One region of the Glutamicibacter sp. BW77 genome, then DNA from elsewhere that is predicted to be linked to it. Evidence: predicted binding sites of a transcription regulator. Region 1 holds the regulator's gene; the other holds the start of a gene.
What was found. The regulator LexA, encoded in region 1, represses DNA repair genes until DNA is damaged. The targets are predictions, from matches to a motif close to TCGAACANNTGTTCGA.
Positions count from the first base shown of each region.

Region 2: the regulator LexA is predicted to act here: its motif matches at 2,057-2,072, upstream of CIK74_RS05835 (shikimate dehydrogenase).

Region 1 covers NZ_NRGT01000037.1:37,644-42,032, reverse strand. Annotated here, with positions in the region: gene CIK74_RS04015 (DUF222 domain-containing protein) at 1-405, shown strand, start outside; gene CIK74_RS04010 (glycoside hydrolase family 76 protein) at 495-1,613, shown strand; gene lexA (transcriptional repressor LexA) at 1,702-2,418, opposite strand; gene CIK74_RS04000 (LysM peptidoglycan-binding domain-containing protein) at 2,674-3,027, shown strand; gene CIK74_RS03995 (histidinol-phosphate transaminase) at 3,102-4,208, shown strand; gene hisB (imidazoleglycerol-phosphate dehydratase HisB) at 4,234-4,389, shown strand, end outside.
Region 2 covers NZ_NRGT01000047.1:80,237-84,625, reverse strand. Annotated here, with positions in the region: gene CIK74_RS05840 (sugar phosphate isomerase/epimerase and 4-hydroxyphenylpyruvate domain-containing protein) at 1-1,082, opposite strand, end outside; gene CIK74_RS05835 (shikimate dehydrogenase) at 1,082-1,954, opposite strand; gene CIK74_RS05830 (MFS transporter) at 2,111-3,451, shown strand; gene CIK74_RS05825 (alpha/beta hydrolase) at 3,538-4,389, opposite strand, start outside.

The DNA.
Region 1 (4,389 bases):
GCCGCGGCCCGCACCCTCATGTGCAACGCCGGAATCTACCCCGCGGTACTCAACGGTAAGAGTCAACCGCTAGATATCGGTCGATCCAAACGGCTCTTCCCACCCCATATGAAACGTGCGTTGGCCGCACGAGACCGCGGCTGTATCTACCCGGGCTGCCATATGCCAGCCAGCCGTTGCGAAGCGGATCACGTGGATCCGTGGGAGGAAGGCGGAGAAACACGGGTGGACCGCGGGGCACTGCTTTGCCCAATGCACCATCATGCCCGGCACGCAGGACTATTTACCCTGATCGTCGCCGACGGCAAACCCCCGGCGGTGCTACTGCCCAAATTTTTGGACCCCGATCAACAACCTCGACGCAACACCCACTGGTTCTCGGCCGCCGAGGTGCTCGCCGCCTAATCGGCTGCGCCTAAACAGTGCTCGATGCATCGGTGAATTCGGACTACGCTGGTACCCAGCCACGGAATTTCGACAGCTGGGAGGGGTCCATGAGCACAGCGCATGATCCAATGCACGATCCTCACGCAGACTCGCCATCAGCTGCGCACGATATTACCGATGCCGAACACTGGCACCGTCTGGCCCTGTCAGCCGAAGCCGACATACATGAACGTTTTGGGCATCGGCTGATGGGGATACCCGGTACCTGGATCGGCGCGTTGCGCGCACTGCCTGATCAACCGCTACCTAAGGCAGGCGCACGCCCCTGGTCCGAATGGCATTATTGGTGGCAGGCACACTATCTGGATGCGATCATTGATGCGGCGTTCAGCGCGTTGCAGGCGGGGGACCGCAGCAAGGCACGTGCGAACTGGGAGCGCGCTAAACAGTTGCTGCGTGGCGTCCTCATCCGCAATTTCGCATGCTTCCCCAATTACTTCTACGACGATATGGCCTGGTTACTTCTCGCAGCGACCCGGCTGAACGAGCTGAGTCTGCAACTTTCGGCGCGCCCTGCACTGTTGTCCACCCTCGCAATGCGGGCGTTGGGCCGCCAGATGGTACTCGGCCAAGACGACAAACTAGGTGGCGGGCTTTACTGGTCACGTAAACGGGACTTCAAAAACACCCCTTCCAACGGTCCGGCAGCCTTGTACTTTGCACGGATTAACGATGTTCAGAGCAGTAAGCATCTATTGGACTGGATGCGCCACAATCTGCACGATGAACGCACCGGACTCTACCTTGACGGCATCCGGCTAACTGCCAGCGGCCCGCAGCTTGAACACGCAATTTATACCTACAATCAAGGCACGGTGCTCGGCGCGCTATTGGCCAGCGGGAGCGCCGAACATCTAGCTCAGGCACGATCACTTATTGAGTCGATCAACGTGCAGCTGTCCAACGATGATCATGGCACCGGGTTACGCCTGGACACCGGTGGCGACGGGGATCTGTTCACCGGAATTCTCTGTCGCTACCTTGCTCTAGCCGCGCTTGACCCGCGGCTTCCCGCAGCGAGCCAGCGTACTGCTGCGCGGCTTATTTGCCTCACGGCAGCGCAGCTTGCCGACAGGACTGAGACGCAGCTTTCGGCGGCGATCCAACGTTGGACGATCCTGCAAGCGGCTCAACGCGTGTGCCGTACCGGTGCGCAGCGCGACTAGGTAGGCATGAAAAAACCACCGTCCACGCACTTCTAATCGGTGCATGGACGGTGGCTGACTACTTTAAAAACGTTTCAACATTCTCGGATTAGAGCGAGCGCATGACCGAAACGACGCGGCCCATTACGGTCGCTGCATCACCAAGAATCGGTTCGTAACGGGAGTTCTGTGGAAGCAACCAGGTGTGCCCATCGCGCTGCCGGAAGGTCTTCACAGTGGCTTCCTCGTCGAGCAGTGCTGCAACGATATCGCCGTTTTCGGCGGTCTGTTGGCGACGAACAACCACCCAGTCGCCGTCGCAAATTGCGGCGTCCACCATTGAATCACCAGAGACCTTGAGCATGAATAATTCGCCGTGTCCCACCAACTGACGCGGTAGCGAGAATACATCTTCGACGGTTTGTTCGGCCAAAATTGGCCCGCCGGCGGCGATCCGTCCGACCAGAGGCACCATGGTGGTGTCGGCTGAGGTGCTTAGCTCGATCACCTTGGCATCTTCTACCGGCTCCGGTGTGGTCGAGGTTTCCTCAGTTGAATCGCCATCTTCAGCCAGCTGCAAGGGGAGCAGGATTTCCATGGCGCGCGGGCGGCGGGGGTCTCGGCGGATGTACCCAAGTTTTTCCAGCTGCCCGAGTTGGTGGGTCACGCTGGACAAGCTCTTAAGTCCTACAGAGTCGCCAATCTCACGCATCGATGGCGGGTAACCGTTTCTGCCGATCGAGCGTTGAATGGTTTCGAGGATTTTTTTCTGACGTATGGTCAGCGATCGGGCATTTGACCGGGGAGTGCGCTGTGATGCTGACATGTGGTTTTGCCTTCCCTTGCATTCGGTCCTCAGTTCTAACCTTCAAACTGTCGGTGCCCAATGTTGTGATGTATTTACTGATCTTCTACTTCGAAATCTTAGTTGATTTTGTCGCTTCTTTCAAAGATTTGTTCGAAAGAGTCTGGACAAGTTCGATCAGAGTCTGTTAGAAAAGATGTACTAGTATCGAACAAGTGTTCGAAGTCTGTATTCGAATATCAGTTCGCATCATTAAAATCGTTGAGGAGAAATGTCATGACTACGCTCGCACTCGTACCGCAGCAAGACAAAGCGCCGCTGAAGATCCGCATCAATCGTCGTGGGTGGGCTGTCCTAGTGGGCATCCCAGTCTTCTTGTTGACGATCGCCGCGGCGTTCTTCTTCACGATGCTCACCTCCAGCGCCAACGCATCTACCGACCTCCCCGCCGGTCTGGAAACCGTAGAAGTCACGGTCATTCCAGGGGACACACTATGGAGTCTGGCTAGTGAGTATGCGCAGGGCTATGAGGTTAACGCGGCAATGAACCATATCGAAGAGTTGAACGCGATCGATACCGGCATGCTTTACGCGGGGGACACCATCAACATTCCGGTACTCGCGAACTAGGTATTAGCTCACCATTGTTACCTGCTCTTGTCGTGGATTCACCACGCAGAGCAACTCACCATTAGAATTAATGCGTGAATGACCGTAGTGAACTTCTGAGTCAGCTGCCTTTGCGTGAGAACCTCCGCGGGCTTTCCCCATATGGTGCGCCGCAAATCGACGTTCCCATTCAGCTGAACGTCAACGAGAACACGCATCCGCTGCCAACAAGCGTAGTCGACGCCATCGCCCAAGAAGTCGCCAAGGCGGCCACTACCCTCAACCGCTACCCAGATCGTGAATTTACCGAACTGCGTGAACTGCTCGCCGACTACCTGGGACACAACCTGGATCGCGAGAACATCTGGGCGGCCAACGGCTCTAACGAAATTCTCCAGCAAATTCTGCAAGCCTTCGGTGGGCCGGGACGCAGCCTGCTGAGCTTTGTCCCCACGTATTCGATGTACCCGTTGTTAGCCAGCGGCACCGATACTCAATTTATCGCTGGCACCCGCGCCGAGGACTTCACACTCAGTGCCGAATCCGCCGCTGCACAGGTGCGTACCCACCGGCCAAATGTGATCTTCTTGTGCTCCCCAAACAATCCCACCGGCACGGCGCTGGGGTTAGACGTCATCCAAGCGGTCTACGAGGCAGCCAGTGAAACCAAGGCCATCGTGGTGGTCGATGAAGCCTACGCGGAATTTTCGTTGGCAAACACCAAATCGGCGCTTACCTTACTTGACGGCCGTCAGCGGCTGATCATCTCGCGCACGATGTCCAAGGCCTTCGGGCTGGCCGGAGCCCGAGTAGGGTACCTAGCCGCAGCTCCCGAAGTAACCGACGCGATTCGTCTAGTGCGTTTGCCCTACCACCTGTCTGCGGTGACCCAAGCGACTGCCATCGCTGCGTTGAAGAACATCGACCTGTTGCTGGCCCAAGTTGAAGAGATCAAGACGCAGCGCGATCGAATCGTCACGAGGTTGACTGAGCTCGGCCTGAAGCCATCGGTCTCGGATTCGAATTTTGTCTTCTTCGGCGGGTTGGAAGATCCACACACTATCTGGCAGGGTTTGCTGGATGCCGGCATCATCGTCCGCGACAATGGAATCAAAGGTACGTTGCGCGTTACCGCCGGAACCGAATCCGAAACCACCGCCTTCTTAGAGCACCTAGCCACGTTGCTGGGCGCACAGAAATAGCACTTACACACAAGCGAAGGAAGACATGTCTGCCGAATTGATTGGCGCTCGTCGCGCCCGTATGGAACGCGTGACCAGCGAATCATCAGTTTTTGTCGAGCTGGACCTGGATGGGACCGGAACCTCGGAGATCAGCACGTCCGTGCCGTTCTACGACCATATGCTCACCGCCCTATCCAAA
Region 2 (4,389 bases), on a different contig from region 1:
TCTGGGACTTGAATACTCAGTCCGCTTACGCTCGCGGTGACCGCGCGGCTGCGTTGCGAATTGACGATAATGCGTGCATCTCCGGCGCACCAGAGCTGTACGGGTTTGCGCCGATGCTGGCCGAGGAAGGAGAACCCTAGCTGGGCGAGCATTTGCGCAATCAGTTCCGGGTCTTCGGTGCGGATTTCGGCGAAGTCGAAACCGCTGGCTTCCTGGACGCCGGGCAGCGAAACCAGATTGAGGTTATCCCTGACTTCTTCTGTCCCCAGTAGCGCTGCGGTGCGTGCCTGGAGCCAAATTAATGAACGCAGCCCATCGATGGCGGTGAGCTCAACATTTGACTGCCGGAAGACGTCGTTAAAAATCTCCAGGGAGACGATCCCGGAATATCCAGAACGTACGAGGTAGCCAAGGAATACGTCTAGTTCAAAGCCGCCTTCACCCGGAAAAACGCGGTAGTGCCGCGACCAGGAAAGGATGTCCATGGACAGCACTGGTGCGTCGGCAAGCTGCACAAAGAAGATCTTCTCCCCTGGGATCTGGGCGATCTGCGCCGGATCGTCACCGCGCGAAAGAATGTGAAAGCTGTCAATGCACAGCCCTACGTTGTCGCGGTCAACCAGCTTCACGATCTCCCATGAATGCTGGTAGGTATCCACGTACTTGCCCCAGGCCAGGGCCTCGTAGGCGATGCGCACGCCATACTGCGCTGCGAGGTCTGCAAGGCGGCGGATCTGCGCGGCGAAAAGCTGATCGTCATTGATCGTCGCGGTGCCCACGTTGGAGCACAGCAGGATCAGGTCCATGCCAAGGCGCTGCATCAGCTGGAATTTCGCTTCGGCGCGGCGCAAGTTCGCCACCAGGACCTCTTCTTCAACTCCCTCAAAATCACGGAAAGGCTGAAAGAGGTCCAGGCTGAGCCCGAGCCGTGCGGCGAAGGCCCTGACTTCTTCGGGAGACATCGGGCTGACGGTGAGATCTTGTTCGAAGATTTCAATGCCGTCAAAGCCTGCCTTGGCGCAGGCAAGCATTTTTTCTTCGAGCGTGCCCGAGAGGCAGACGGTGGCTATCGAAGTGCGCATTAGAGTCCTGCCTCCAGCATTTCCAGCAGGTGAGCGCGCATTCGGCCGGCGTCCGGGGTTAACCCGGTGATGATGCCAAAGGCATCAACTGCCTGTCCAACCGCCATATTTCCGCCATCGAGCACTTGGCATCCTAGATCGCGGGCGGCAAGAATCAGCGCGGTGTCCACCGGCCGGTAGACGCAGTCGGCCACCCAGTGCCGGGACGTGAGATTTGAAATGTCCAGCGGCAGTCCCGGGTGGTGATGCATGCCGATGGGGCTTGCGTTGAGCAGTCCGTCCACGTCGGCAAGCCGCGCCGGTGCCTCATCGGGGCGGATCGCCACAATTGCGGCGTGTGGGAAATGAGTTTTCAGTTCGGCTGCACGTTCGGCTACCCGCGCGGTATCCGGGTCTGACAGGAACAGTTCCTTAACTCCCGCATCGAGCAGGGCAAAAGCGACCGCCGCCCCGGCTCCCCCAGCGCCTAGCTGCAGGACCTTATCCAGCTTCGCTTCGGGCAGCCCGCCGGCCAGCGCCCAGCCGAAGCCCGAGGCGTCGGTGTTATGTCCAAAGAATTTTCCGTCTTTGATGATGACGGTGTTCACCGCGCCGATGGCTGTGGCGTTCTCGCTGACTTCATCGAGGTAATCAATGACCACTTGCTTGCACGGATGGGTAATGTTGAAGGCGTTAAATCCCAGTTCGGCACCGGATTTGAGCAGTTCCCCGACGTCTTGTGCCCCGCGTTGCAGGACCGTGAGGTCAATGGGCCGGTAGAGGTAGCGCAGCGATTGCGCATCCGCTTCGCGTTCGTGCATGGGTGGGGTCAACGAAGGCAGCACCCCGTCACCAATGAGTCCGACCAGATAGGACTGAGTAAGAGTACTCACCGTGTTACCCAACTTTCCGTCATGCTTTACGCAGATATTGCGCTGACTGTGATTTACATCTACTCTATATCAATGTACACATTACGTACAAGTGTACGTATAGCGCACATATTTTTGTTCTTCAGCTCGCCCGCAACAAAACAAAGGAGTTTTCCGATGCCCTCCACACGCGAACCGTCGGCCTCTCAAGTGCCCGGCACCGGGAAACGCACCCCCGTTAAGGCAGCAGTCGCCAGCTTCATGGGAAGCGCCGTCGAATACTACGACTTCTTCATCTTCGGCTCCGCCGCAGCACTGATCTTCCCGCATATTTTCTTCCCCGACGCCGACGCGAACGCCTCGGTCATGTCCTTGGCAACCTTCGGCTTTGCCTACATCGCACGACCTATCGGCGCGGTAGTCTTAGGACATTTTGGTGACCGTATCGGACGTCAAAAAGTTTTGATGTTCACCTTGGTGCTCATGGGCGCCTCAACCTTCGCTATCGGTTGCTTGCCGACCTTCGAACAAGTCGGCTGGCTCTCTCCGATCCTGCTGGTGCTCGCTCGGCTTTGCCAGGGACTCTCTGCAGCTGGCGAACAGGCCGGCGCATCCTCAATGACCCTGGAGCACGCACCTGATCACCGCCGCAGCTTCTTCACCTCGTGGACACTGACCGGAACCCAGGGCGGCCAGATCCTCGCCGCACTCATTTTCATCCCTGTCATGGCACTGCCCGATGACATCAAATACGGTATCGGCTGGCGCATCCCCTTCTGGCTTTCTGCCGTAGTGGTGCTGGTGACTTTCTTCATCCGCCGTTCACTGCATGAAACCCCAGAGTTCGAGGAAGCGAAAAAGAGCAATAACATCGCTAAGCTGCCACTGGCAGTCCTGCTGAAGTTCCACTGGAAAGATGTCTTGCGTGTGGTGCTGTGCGCATTTATTGCCGCCGTGTCCACCGTGTACGGAACGCTTGCCATCTCTTACGGCAAGAACATCGGAAATATGGACGCCTCGATCACCCTATGGCTTGTTGTTGCAGGCAATATCGGCGCTTTGTTTACCCAACCCTTGTTCGGCAAACTTGCAGATGCCATCGGCCGCAAGCCAGTCTTCATCTACGGAGCAATCTCTTCCGCAATCGTTATGCCGTTCTACCTGCGCAGCATGGAAACAGACAATACGCTCTTGCAGTTCGCTCTTTCTGTGGCGGTCTTCTCCTGCGCTTACGCAGCGGCCAATGCCGTCTGGCCTAGCTTCTACGCCGAGATGTTCTCTTCCAAGGTGCGCTTCTCGGGACTGGCGATCGGCACCCAACTCGGATTCCTCATGGCTGGGTTTGCTCCGTCCATCGTGGCCGCCATGGGCGGTCTAGAACCAGGAGGCTGGGTCAAGATCAGCCTGTTCACTGCCGCAATTTCGTTGATTGCAACAATTTCCGCGTTGACCGCTCGCGAGACCTACCGGGTACCCACCGCGCAGCTGGGCAGCAGCCCGGAATTGGTGACTAAGTAAAAGCAGCAAAACTTGATGCCCGGCATGAGACCCACCCTCAGATGGTGATCATGCCGGGCATTGTGCTGCCTGGACGTACGTGATTACTACGCGTCGGTGCGGTGCCCGAGCATGCCTTGGATATGCCCGGTGACCACATCGCATCCGGGAGCATCCATCACGATCGTGTAATGATTGGTCCTCGGCACTTCTTCGGTTTTCAGTCCGTGCAGCTTCTGCGCCCACGACTGCACATACTCTGCCGTATACAGTCCCGGCTCGGCACCCATCAGCCCCTTCGGCGAGCGCAGGAATGTCACCGGATGACGAAGTTCTTCCAAGGCCTGGAACAGTGAAGCTCCGCGGTGTAGTTCCGCGGTGTCCTCGGCCAATGCCTGATATTTTGTGGCCGGGCGCAGCTGCGGAGCGGCACCGTCCAGGTCATACTCGATGTACTCATCAACCACGTCGTTCCAGTTGTCGGCGAAGGCGGGGTGCGGTTTCCAGAACTGTTGGTACGCGGCCACCGATTCGAAGGTCATCGACAAGCGCTGCGCCGCGGGACCAAGGACCGCATCGATGATCTGCTCGTCATCCAGCCCTTCGGGAACCTGCAATGGCAGGCCACCGTCCACCAGCAGCAGCGAAGAGACCAGATGCGGGTAGAGGTCTGCGAAGACCAAGGACACGAAAGCACCCATCGAGTGCCCGATCACCGGGATCGGTCCGGCGCTGAAATGATCTGCAACCCGGGCCAGATCCGCGGCGTGTACCGGCATGCCGTAAGGTCCTGGCAGCTGGTTGCTGCGGCCCCGGCCGCGCAGATCTGGGGCGATCACGCGCACCCCGGGCAGCGCTTGGGCGACCATGCCCCAGGCTTTATGCGATGCGGTGACTCCATGAATCAGTAGTACCGTTGGAGCCTGCCGATCGGTTGGACCCCACAGCCCAACCTGTAA